One region of the Sodalis sp. RH21 genome, then DNA from elsewhere that is predicted to be linked to it. Evidence: predicted binding sites of a transcription regulator. Region 1 holds the regulator's gene; each other region holds the start of a gene.
The links. The regulator PurR, encoded in region 1, represses purine synthesis genes. The targets are predictions, from matches to a motif close to CANGCAAACGTTTGCNTG.

Region 1 (3,167 bases):
GCGCAGGCATTCAGATAATACGTGAACATCCGGTAGAACCGGTCGGAGTATTTATCGGCCAATCCCGGCCAGGCGGCGATGAAGCGTTCGTGCCAGGCCATCAGCGTGCGATCGTAATCGGCGCCGAAGTTGTGCCAGTCTTCCATGACAAAATGCTTCTCGCTGGCGTGGGCTATATGCTGTACCGACGGCAGGCAGCCGTTGGGAAAGATATATTTATCGATCCAGGGATCGACATTCATATCCGTTTCGTTGGAACCGATAGTGTGCAGCAAAAACAACCCGTCGCGTTTCAGGTTGCGATCGACCACGTCAAAATAAGTGGCGTAATTCTTCGGCCCGACGTGTTCAAACATTCCTACGGAGACTATGCGGTCGAACTGCATATTCAGATCGCGGTAATCCTGTAGCAAAATGGTTACGTCCAAACCCTCGCAGCGCTTTTGGGCCAGTTTCTGCTGCTCGGCGGAAATGGTGACGCCTTGTACCGATACGCCGTAATTTTTAGCGGCATAAGCCGCGAGGCCTCCCCAGCCGCAGCCGACATCCAGCAAAGACATGCCTGGTTTTAGCTGTAATTTTTCACAAATCATTTTCAGCTTATCCTGCTGCGCCTGTTCCAGGGTCTGCGCCCGGCTCCAGTAACCGCAAGAGTACTGCATATAGGGATCAAGCATCAATTCGAACAGGTCGTTGCCTAAATCATAATGCTCTTTACCCACTATCCAGGCTCTTTTTTTGGATTGCAGGTTCAGCACCCGGGCAGCGGCGACGCGCAGGGTATCCTTTAAATGATGAGGAAGTTTATTTTCCAGTCCAGCCCTGAGAACGCGTTGGAAAAAAACATCCAGCCGATCGCATTCCCACCAACCATCCATATAGCTCTCGCCCAATCCCAGCGATCCGTCTTGCAGTACCCGCTTAAAAAAACCCGGGTTCTTGACACGAATATCAAAAGGCCTTGAGCCATTGATTTCAACACCGGCTTCAGCGAGCAATTCATGGACGATACGATACCAAGCGTTATCATGAAAGCTCAGGTCTTCAACACACGAGGAACTCATAGCTTCTCCATCACCTTTATTCTGTAATGCCCCGTCAGGAAAAGCTAAGCCAATGCCTGCGGGCTTTTATAAGAATCCACGGTTATCCGTGGTGTCTGAAGTACCACCATAAACAGAGGAATATAAAGTAAAGCTAAGACTGGTTGTTAGCCGCGTGCTTTATAAAAAGGGTGATGCCATGCTTGTAAACACGACATGCTTTTCAAAAATATAGAAGACAACTCGTTATAATTGTTAACGATATTGAGTATAAGCCTGCATTTCCGTTTAGACAATAGCTAACATAGCAATGTATTTCATAGTATAACTTAATGATTTCTCTCTGAAACAATAACAGTTGGTAAAAAAATATTGAATTGCAATATATTGTGTCGGTTCGGCGCCGTACGGAGATAAACGCGGCTAACGCGGGGAAGACATGCGCGCCAGCGCACAAAGCCTGGCGCCGGCAGGCTAGGGCAGGAAAGGACCGTCGGCAACCGAACGCCGTTCAACGAGTTTGGGATGCACTTCAATGCTTTTGGCGGCTACCCGTTTACTGGTAATGCGATCCAATAACATGGTTAACGCCGCCTCGCCCAGCTCTTCTTTGGGTTGGTGAATCGTGGTCAGCGCCGGGGAAAAAAAGCACGAATTGCGAACATTATCATAGCCGATAAGGGAAATATCATCGGGCACGCGCAGTCCCAACTCGTCAATGGCGCACAAGGCCCCCATCGCCATGATATCCCCGCCGCAGAACACCGCGGTGGGACGCTGCGGCTGCGCCAGTATCTGCTTCATGGCGAGATAGCCCGATTCGGGTTCGAAATCTCCCTGCACAATCCACCGGTCGGTCAGGGGAATTCCCGCCTCGGCCATGGCGTGCAAATATCCGCGATGGCGGCCGCCGCCGGTATTGCGGGCCAACTGGCCGGGTATCGCGCCAATGGCCCGGTGGCCGCGCTTAAGCAGATATTGCGTGGCCATGTAGCCCCCGGCAAAGGCATTATCGATAATGGTATCGGTAAAATCACGGCGGGCTTCGCCCCAATCCATCACCACCATCGGGATATGCTGATACTCTTCCAACATATCCAGCAGCGGTTCCGGATATTCGGCGCACATCACCAGCAGGCCGTCGACGCGCTTTTGCGCCAGCATGGCCAGGTAGGCCCGCTGTTTGTCGAGATCGTTATGGGAGTTGCATAAAATCAGCGTATAGCCCCTGGCGAAACAGTGATGTTCTATGGCCTCGATAATTTCGGCAAAGTAGGGGGCTTCACTGGTGCTGGCCAATAAACCGATGGATTTGGTACGGTTGATTTTCAGGCTGCGCGCCACGGCGCTGGGGGAATAATGTAATTGTTTGATAGCGTCCAGCACGGCGATTTTGGTATCTTCCGCTACGAAACGGGTCTTATTAATCACGTGCGATACGGTGGTGGTCGATACGTTAGCGCGTTTCGCCACATCTTTTATGGTTGCCATGCCTTGAATACTCCTGAACGCCCTGAATGAAAACCTGTCGAAGGCGCAAGCACTTTACGACGCAATAACAATAACCGGTAATTTTCCTTGATCCCGCGGCAAAGTGAAAGCGTTAAATGTTAACCGGGCCTGCCGAACGGCGAGCTTTCTTGCGGCGATTGTGCCAAAATGGCGTTATCACGAAAGCGCGTCGACCACCTGATTGACGCCCTGGCCACCGCACAGGCACGCAACATGATAAGGGCAAACCATGGATAGCGATTTGAAAATGTCATTACTCACCACGGTCTTTTCATTATTGGTTATCATCGTGTTCAGCTTTACCGCCGTAATGAACTAAGCCGGCTAGCGAGCGACCAGTCGATAAAACGTTTAGTTATAAAACCGTTTGGTGATGAAACCGCTCGTTAATGAAACCGTATGTTAATGAAACCGTATGTTAATGAAACCGTATGTTAATGAAAAAAGGAGCCAAGGCTCCTTTTTTCATTAACGCATCACGGGTAAACAGCGGCAGCGTCCCGCCTAGCGGATATTCTTCGGCGTTACAACGCGGCGGGCGCCCACATAGTGATCCTGCCAATAATCTTCATTGAGATAACTGATGCGGATATCCCGTCCGGTGCGCGGTGA
Region 2 (3,167 bases), 2.8 Mb from region 1:
AAGGGCCATGATGACTTGACGTCATCCCCACCTTCCTCCGGTTTGTCACCGGCAGTCTCCTTTGAGTTCCCACCATTACGTGCTGGCAACAAAGGATAAGGGTTGCGCTCGTTGCGGGACTTAACCCAACATTTCACAACACGAGCTGACGACAGCCATGCAGCACCTGTCTCAGAGCTCCCGAAGGCACATTCGCATCTCTGCAAACTTCTCTGGATGTCAAGAGTAGGTAAGGTTCTTCGCGTTGCATCGAATTAAACCACATGCTCCACCGCTTGTGCGGGCCCCCGTCAATTCATTTGAGTTTTAACCTTGCGGCCGTACTCCCCAGGCGGTCGATTTAACGCGTTAGCTCCGAAAGCCACGGCTCAAGGCCACAACCTTCAAATCGACATCGTTTACAGCGTGGACTACCAGGGTATCTAATCCTGTTTGCTCCCCACGCTTTCGTACCTGAGCGTCAGTCTTCGTCCAGGGGGCCGCCTTCGCCACCGGTATTCCTCCAGATCTCTACGCATTTCACCGCTACACCTGGAATTCTACCCCCCTCTACGAGACTCTAGCCTGCCAGTTTCAAATGCAGTTCCCGGGTTAAGCCCGGGGATTTCACATCTGACTTAACAGACCGCCTGCGTACGCTTTACGCCCAGTAATTCCGATTAACGCTCGCACCCTCCGTATTACCGCGGCTGCTGGCACGGAGTTAGCCGGTGCTTCTTCTGCGAGTAACGTCAATGATAGGCGCTATTAACCCCTACCCCTTCCTCCTCGCTGAAAGTGCTTTACAACCCGAAGGCCTTCTTCACACACGCGGCATGGCTGCATCAGGGTTTCCCCCATTGTGCAATATTCCCCACTGCTGCCTCCCGTAGGAGTCTGGACCGTGTCTCAGTTCCAGTGTGGCTGGTCATCCTCTCAGACCAGCTAGGGATCGTCGCCTAGGTGAGCCATTACCTCACCTACTAGCTAATCCCATCTGGGTTCATCCGATGGCGTGAGGCCCGAAGGTCCCCCACTTTGGTCTTGCGACGTTATGCGGTATTAGCTACCGTTTCCAGTAGTTATCCCCCACCATCAGGCAGATCCCCAGACATTACTCACCCGTCCGCCGCTCGCCGGCAAAGTAGCAAGCTACTTCCCGCTGCCGCTCGACTTGCATGTGTTAGGCCTGCCGCCAGCGTTCAATCTGAGCCATGATCAAACTCTTCAATTAAAAGCTTGATGCTCAAAGATTGTCATACTGTTAATCTTTTGAATTACCGTATGTCACTCTTCAAGACTTGGTATTTTGTGTTTCGATACCGTCTTGTGAGTGCCCACACAGATTGTCTGATAAATTGTTAAAGAGCAGTGCGCCGCTATAATCAGTCTGGCGCGAGGTGGCGTATATTACGCTTTCCTCTTTCAGTGTCAAGCCCTTTAGGCCCGCGTTCTGACTCGTTTCCTGGCGCTGCGATGTTGCTCACAGTCCCGGTCGATGGAGGCGCATTATAGGGATTTCGAGCGCAGCCGCAAGAGGTATTTTGCGCAAAAAACACCGTTTGCTGCATTCCACAGCAAAACCGGGGTTTATACCTGTTTTTGCACAAACTTATCCACAGATAACGCGGACAGGCAAAAATTGCCGAGCATCGCGCAATCGTTTTCGCTACAATTCACGCAAAATTTTCTCCGCTACGGTTTTACATGAATTGACGGCAGGTTAATGAAAGCAGCGCCAATTCATGCCGGATTTTATTAAAGCTATCCAATCAAGGGATAAATTCGCCATGCAACAACCACGTCCTGTCCGCCGTGCCCTGCTCAGTGTGTCTGACAAAGCCGGTATTGTAGAATTCGCTCGGTCTTTAGCGCAACGCGGCATAGAACTACTGTCTACCGGCGGCACCGCGCGGCTATTGGCCGAGGCCGGTTTGCCCGTGACTGAAGTTTCCGATTACACCGGCTTCCCTGAAATGATGGACGGCCGCGTAAAAACGCTGCATCCCAAGGTGCACGGCGGCATCCTGGGTCGTCGCGGTCAGGACGACGCCATCATGCAACAGCACGGGATCGAACCTATTGATATGGTAGTGGTGAATCTGTACCCGTTTGCCCAAACCGTGGCGCGCGCGGGTTGTACCCGCGAGGACGCGGTGGAAAACATCGATATCGGCGGTCCCACCATGGTGCGCTCCGCGGCCAAGAATCATAAAGACGTGGCTATTGTGGTAAACAGCAACGACTACGCGCGGGTGCTTGCCGAGATGGATAGTCACGACGGTTCGCTGACCTTGGCGACCCGCTTTGACCTGGCCATTAAAGCGTTTGAGCATACCGCCGCGTATGACAGCACGATCGCCAACTATTTCGGTACCCAGGTACCGGCCTATCATGAAGAAGGCACCGAGCCCTCCGGGCGCTTCCCGCGCACGCTCAACCTGAACTTCACCAAGAAGCAGGATATGCGCTACGGTGAAAACAGCCATCAGCTGGCGGCGTTCTATATAGAAGAAAACGTGCGTGAAGCATCAGTGGCCACCGCTCGGCAATTACAGGGCAAGGCGCTGTCGTATAATAATATCGCCGATACCGATGCCGCGCTGGAGTGCGTGAAGGAATTCGCCGAGCCCGCCTGCGTCATTGTCAAACATGCCAATCCCTGCGGCGTGGCCATCGGCAACGGCCTGCTAGACGCCTACGAGCGCGCGTATAAAACCGACCCTACTTCGGCGTTCGGCGGCATTATCGCCTTCAACCGTCCCCTGGATGCCGCAACCGCCAAAGCCATTATCAGCCGTCAGTTCGTGGAAGTGATTATCGCGCCGTCCGTTGCCGATGATGCCTTGGCGATCCTGGCCGCCAAGCAAAACGTCCGGGTCCTGATCAGCGGCGTCTGGCAGGCCCGCGTGCCGAGCCTGGATTTCAAACGGGTTAACGGCGGGCTCCTGGTGCAAGAGCGCGATTTGGGCATGGTTGGTGCGGCGGATTTACGGATCGTCAGCACGCGCCAGCCGAGTGAAAGTGAACTGCGCGACGCGCTGTTTTGCTGGAAAGTGGCGAAGTTCGTTAAATCCAATGCCATTGTCTACGCCCGCGATAACATGACCATCGGCATCGGCGCCGGCCAGATGAGCCGGGTGTACTCCGCCAAAATCGCCGGCATCAAAGCGGCGGACGAAGGCTTG
Region 3 (3,167 bases), 2.9 Mb from region 1:
CTCATGCCCAGCACCTCGGGCATTTCGGAGGAGATCAGAATGATGCTCAGCCCCTCTTGCTTGAACTGATTGATTAATTGATAAATTTCTTTTTTGGCGCCGACATCGACGCCGCGGGTCGGCTCATCGAGGATCAGCACTTTGGGCCGGGTCATCAACCCGCGGGCGATGGCGACTTTTTGCTGGTTACCGCCAGAGAGCAGGCCGATAGGCTGTTCCATGGACGGCGTTTTGATATTAAATAAACGGATAAAATCGCCTACCGCCTGCTGTTCATCGGCATGCTTCAGCCAACCGGCCTGATGGCTGAAATAGCGCAGGGCGGTCAGCGTCATGTTTTCTTTCACCGACATGCCCAGCACCAGGCCATCGCGTTTACGATCTTCGGAGATGTATACGATGCCGTTGGCCAGCCCATCCTGCGGCGTCCTGGCGACGACGGCCCGGCCGTCGAGCATGACGGCGCCGCCGGTGCGTTTGGCCGCGCCATACAGGGTTTTCATCAGCTCGGTGCGACCGGCGCCCATTAACCCGGCCACGCCGAGGATTTCGCTATGGCGCAGGGTAAAACTGACATCAAACACGCCTGGGCCGGAGAGATGGCTCACCACCAGGCATTCCGCCCCCGGGTCCATATGGATACGCGGATATTGTTCTTCCAGACGGCGGCCCACCATCATTTCAATCAGCGTGTCTTCTTCTAATTCGCTTACCGGACGCTCGGCGATAAACTGGCCGTCGCGCATAACCGTCACATCGTCGCAGATTTCAAAAATCTCTTTTAGCCGATGGGAAATATAAACGATGCCGCAGCCCTGCTGTTTCAGTTCATTGATAACGCTAAACAGCGATGCCGTTTCCGTATCGGTCAGGGCATCCGTCGGCTCATCCATGATAATGACCTGGGACTTGAAGCTGATCACCTTGGCGATCTCCACCATTTGCTGATCGCCAATCGACAAATCCCCCACCAGCCGGTGGCTGCTGTAATGTAAATTCAGCCGTGCCAGCAGCCGGTCCGCTTCGCTATACATCCGCGGCCAGTCAATACCGCCGAAACGGTTAAGAAACTCCCGGCCAAGGAAAATATTTTCAGCAATGGTCAATTGGGGAATCAGGTTCAGCTCCTGATGGATAATCCCGATGCCGGCCTCCTGCGAGGCCTTCGGCCCGCTGAACGTCACTTCGTGCCCCTGGAAAGCGAGGGTACCGGCATCTTTGCTGTAGATACCGGTCAGTACCTTCATCATGGTGGATTTACCGGCGCCGTTTTCCCCCACCAGGGCCATTACCCGGCCGGGATACACCGCCAGCGCCGCGCCGGAGAGCGCTTTCACTCCCGGAAACGATTTATCGATCCCTGTCAGTTGCAGTAACGGTTGCATAAGAACCTCAGAAAGTGACGCCGGAGCATAGGATAACGTTGGCAAAGGGCGAGCACTCACCGCTGCGGATAACCGCACGGCTTTGGCCGGTGCGCGTTTTGAACGCCTGGTGGCTGATATATTCCGTGGTGATGGTATTCCCCTGCCGCTGTTCAAGCTGGGACAGCAGCGCCAGCAGTTCCTGATGCAACTGCGGGTTATGGGTCTTGATCTCTTGGGCCAGGATGGCCTTTTCCACCTGCATTTCGCTGGTCACCACCTCGACCACCTGCATAAATGCCGGCACGCCGTGGGTCAACGCCAGATCTATTCTGAGGGTGGCGGCGGGAACGGGCAGGCCAGCGTCGGCAATGGCCACTTCATCGGTATGGCCTAAACGGGAAATGAGCGCGGAGACGTCGGCGTTCAGTAGTAACCCTTTTTTCATGTTCATTTCTCCCAGCGAAACGTTTCGCTGAGGAAGAAAATAATCAAAAAGAGATCGCTAAACAAGATCATTCAGTCAAAAATGTGATCGCCATCGAAACGTTTCGCTGGCAAGATAAAAAAACCGGCGGGTCCCTGTTTAAGGAACCCACCGACGGTATGAAGTACGGCGCTTATCCGTAATTAACGCTGGTTAATTTGATCGAAGCTGCCGCCGTTGGAGAAATGTACTTTCTGCGCCTGCTGCCAATCGCCGAACGTTTCGGCCAGGGTAAACAATTTCAACTGCGGGAATTCCTTGGCAAACTCTTTGGCCACTGCGGCGTCGCGGGGACGATAATAATTTTTCGCGGCGATGCGCTGCCCTTCCGTTGAATAGAGGTACTTCAGGTATTCCGTGGCAACATCGCGCGTGCCCCGTTTGTCGACGATTTTGTCGACCACCGACACGGTCGGTTCCGCCAGGATGGACTCGCTGGGCACGACGATGTCGTATTTATCTTTGCCGACTTCATTAACGGCCAGCAGCGCTTCGTTTTCCCACGCGATCAGCACATCGCCGATGCCTCGTTCCACAAAGGTATTGGTCGCGCCGCGGGCGCCGGAATCCAGGACCTCGACGTTTTTAAATACGGATTTGACGAAATCCTGGGCTTTAGCCTGATCGTTATTATTATGATGCAGCGCGTATCCCCATGCGGCCAGGTAATTCCAGCGTGCGCCGCCGGACGTTTTCGGATTCGGGGTAATGATGGAAATCCCGGGTTTCGCCAGATCCGGCCAGTCATGAATTTGTTTCGGGTTGCCCTTGCGTACCAGGAAAACAATAGTGGAGGTATAAGGCGCAGAGTTATCCGGCAGGCGCGTGATCCAATTTTTATCGATCACGCCGCGCTCGGCGATGGCATCCACATCATAGGCCAGGGCCAGCGTCACCACATCGGCATCAATACCGTTGATAACCGAGGTTGCCTGCTTGCCGGAACCGCCATGGGACTGGCGAATCGTGACTTTATCGCCGGTTTTGCCCTGCCAATATTTGCTGAACGCCGCATTGTAATCTTGATACAGTTCCCGCGTCGGATCGTAAGAAACGTTCAGGAGCTGAATGTCCTTCGCCAACGCGCTCCCCGATAATAAAATCAATAACAGCCCTGCTTGCCATTTCGACATCGTTCCACTCCCCAAGAGTATTGTGTAAGGTGCATATCGCGTTAGGAGAGAGTGTCAGAAATTGCGGCGTGATTTAAAGAATAAAAACGTAATTTATATAAGTAAAAGAGATAACCGGGGAATTAACGCTACGCGAGCGGGCTGATGGGGTAGGCGCGGAGAATTAAGCGGGTGGGGAAACAG
Region 4 (3,167 bases), 2.5 Mb from region 1:
ACCATTTCTCGTTCTACGCCAATCATATCGAGGCCTTGCAGGCCGGCGCAACGGCGGGCGGCACCTTTAACGGCAAGACGGTAATCAACAGCGGCCAGGTGGCCGGTATCCAAACGTCCAAGCAAAACGAAGCCGGGATCAAGGTGGATTACGGCACCGTTGCCGGTTCGCTGGCGGTGTTTGAAATCAAAAAACCCATCGGCGCCTACAAGCCGGTGGGCGATCTTTATGAATACGGCAACTATGGCGAAGTACGTAACCGCGGCGTTGAATTTAATCTGTTTGGCGAACCGGTCTACGGCGTACGTTTAAATAGCAGCGTGACCTGGATGGATCCGGAGATGACCAGCACCGACGACGGGCGTTATGACGGCAACGATGCGGTGGGCGTGCCCCGCTACCAAGTAGTGTTGGGCGGCGAGTATGATATCCCCGGCCTGACCGGTATTACCGCCACCGGCAAGGTTATTCGCTCCGGTTCGCAATACGCGGACGAAGCCAATAACCTGAAAGTCGACGGCTGGACCCGGCTGGACCTGGGCCTGCGCTACAATATGAATTTGCCGAAAAATAATATTATCTGGCGTGCCGGGGTTGAAAACGTCACCAATGAAAAATATTGGGCTTCAGCCACCGGCGGTTACCTGACCCAGGGCGAGCCGCGCGTTGCCAAGGTGTCGATGACCGTCGACTTCTGATACTGGTGTTTTATCGCCCTATAACCGCACCGGCAGACGCCGGTGCGGTTTTTTTGTTTTGGCGCTGATGTCGGTCCGCAGGCGAGCTATCCATATATGAACTACCCACAGGTGAACTATCCGTGGGTGAACTACAGTAATAGCAGGAAATTTATTGAAGGAGCGCCCGATGATTACCGTTCACCACCTGAATAAGTCACGTTCACACCGTATTTTATGGTTACTCGAAGAGCTGGATCTGCCCTACGACGTTATCTATTACCAGCGCGAAAAGACCATGCTGGCGCCTGAATCGTTAAAACGGGTCCACCCCTTGGGCAAGTCGCCCATTATCACCGACGGCGGGCTGACCCTGGCGGAGTCGGGGGCGATTATCGATTACGTTGAGGACCGCTACGACAGCGCATATATGCTGGCGCCCCAGGATACCCATGGCGATGGCTGGATTCGGTATCGCTACTGGCTGCACTATGCCGAAGGGTCGTTAATGCCGCTACTAGTGATGAAACTGATTTTCGGCATGCTGGGCAAAGCTCCGGTGCCGCTGCTGGTACGTCCCGTGGGCGCGGCGCTCGGTAAAGGGGTGCAGCAAAAATATGTCGACCCGCAGTTGCTGACCCACAGCCGTTATCTGGAAAATCATTTAAGCCAGCACCCATGGTTCGCCGGCGAGCGGTTCAGCGCGGCGGATATCCAGATGAGCTTTCCGCTGGAGGGCCTGGCTTCGCGCGTCGGCATCGACGGCTACCCGGCATTGCAAGCCTATCTCGCTAAACTTCAGCAGCGCCCGGCATATCAACGGGCCAAAAAACGCGAACAGCAAAACTAACCGGAAGCCGCTACCCGACCCAAATCAATAATTTGTCAGCTAGTGGAATTTTAAGTTGATATCCCCCCTATGCGGGCAGGATAATCCCTGCCCTCGCTTCCCCCGCCCGATCATCGCCCTGTTTTGCCGCCAGCGGGTAAACGATTGCGCTGAGCTGCGCGGTTGCTTCCGGGGAAGCGTCCGTTCATTTGACGATAAGCGTATAATTTTAGGGGATTTGATATGTCCAGCTCCACCCATCCGGCCGCCCGGGATACCAGGCCGCGCTCTGCCCTCGATGCCTGGTTCCGCATTTCCGAACGGGGCAGCAGCGTGCGCCAGGAAGTGCTGGCCGGCCTGACCACCTTTCTGGCCATGGTCTACTCGGTGATTGTGGTGCCCGGCATGCTGGGCAAGGCGGGCTTTCCTCCGGCGGCGGTATTTGTCGCCACGTGCCTGGTGGCCGCGTTTGGGTCGTTGCTGATGGGGTTATGGGCCAACCTGCCGATGGCCATTGGCTGCGCCATTTCCCTGACCGCGTTTACCGCTTTTAGCCTGGTGCTCGGCCAACATATCAGCGTACCGGTGGCATTAGGCGCGATATTCCTGATGGGGGTGCTATTTACCGTAATTTCCGCCACCGGCATCCGTTCATGGATCTTGCACAATTTGCCCATGGGCGTGGCGCACGGCACCGGCATCGGCATCGGGCTGTTTTTGCTGATTATCGCCGCCAACGGCGTCGGCCTGGTGGTAAAAAACCCCATTGAAGGACTCCCGGTGGCGCTGGGGGACTTCGCGTCTTTCCCGGTGATTATGTCGCTGGTGGGACTGGCGGCCATTTTTGGCCTGGAGAAACTGCGCGTGCCGGGCGGGATCTTATTGGTCATCGTGGTGATATCCGTGTTGGGCCTGATTTTTGATCCCAGCGTCAGCTATCGCGGATTATTCGCGCTGCCCACCTTGTCCGACGGCCAGGGCCACTCGCTGATTTTCAATCTGGATATTAAAGGCGCGCTGCAACCGGCGGTATTGCCGAGCGTGCTGGCGCTGGTTATGACGGCGGTGTTCGACGCCACCGGCACCATCCGCGCGGTGGCGGGCCAGGCGAACCTGCTGGATAAAGACGGACAAATCATCAACGGCGGCCGGGCGCTGACGGCGGATTCCCTGAGCAGCATCTTTTCGTCCCTGGTCGGGGCATCCCCCGCCGCGGTCTATATCGAATCGGCAGCCGGCACCGCCGCCGGGGGTAAAACCGGACTGACCGCCACTATCGTCGGGTTGTTGTTCCTGGTGATTTTATTTTTGTCGCCGCTATCTTATTTGGTGCCGGGATACGCTACCGCGCCGGCGCTGATGTATGTGGGGCTATTGATGTTGAGCAATGTCGCCAAACTCGATTTCAGCGATTTTGTCGATGCCATGTCCGGCCTGCTGTGCGCGACCTTTATCGTACTGACCTGCAATATCGTCACCGGCATCATGCTGGGGTTCGGGTCGCTGGTTATCGGACGCGTTTTTGCCGGCGAATGGCGTAAACTTAACCTCGGCACGGTCATTATCGCCGTTGCCCTGGTTACCTTTTATGCCGGTGGCTGGGCGATCTGACGCCTGGCGCATCCACCTGCGCGGCGACGGTATATCCGCAGCCTGGTCGG

Region 2: purH (bifunctional phosphoribosylaminoimidazolecarboxamide formyltransferase/IMP cyclohydrolase) is a predicted target of PurR. The motif match lies at 1,633-1,650, and genes of this name have one in related genera.
Region 3: rbsD (D-ribose pyranase) is a predicted target of PurR. The motif match lies at 1,825-1,842, and genes of this name have one in related genera.
Region 4: ACL2XP_RS24900 (NCS2 family permease) is a predicted target of PurR. The motif match lies at 1,661-1,678, and genes of this name have one in related genera.

What each region holds. Positions count from the first base shown of each region.
Region 1 covers NZ_CP178732.1:2,885,779-2,888,945, reverse strand. Annotated here, with positions in the region: gene cfa (cyclopropane fatty acyl phospholipid synthase) at 1-1,064, opposite strand, end outside; gene purR (HTH-type transcriptional repressor PurR) at 1,518-2,534, opposite strand; gene ACL2XP_RS13240 (YnhF family membrane protein) at 2,785-2,874, shown strand; gene ACL2XP_RS13235 (C40 family peptidase) at 3,060-3,167, opposite strand, start outside.
Region 2 covers NZ_CP178732.1:40,844-44,010, reverse strand. Annotated here, with positions in the region: rRNA gene ACL2XP_RS00200 (16S ribosomal RNA) at 1-1,213, opposite strand, end outside; gene purH (bifunctional phosphoribosylaminoimidazolecarboxamide formyltransferase/IMP cyclohydrolase) at 1,770-3,167, shown strand, end outside.
Region 3 covers NZ_CP178732.1:5,919,240-5,922,406, reverse strand. Annotated here, with positions in the region: gene rbsA (ribose ABC transporter ATP-binding protein RbsA) at 1-1,385, opposite strand, end outside; gene rbsD (D-ribose pyranase) at 1,393-1,812, opposite strand; gene ACL2XP_RS27365 (sulfate ABC transporter substrate-binding protein) at 1,995-2,984, opposite strand.
Region 4 covers NZ_CP178732.1:5,388,732-5,391,898, reverse strand. Annotated here, with positions in the region: gene ACL2XP_RS24910 (TonB-dependent receptor) at 1-698, shown strand, start outside; gene ACL2XP_RS24905 (glutathione S-transferase) at 868-1,527, shown strand; gene ACL2XP_RS24900 (NCS2 family permease) at 1,750-3,117, shown strand.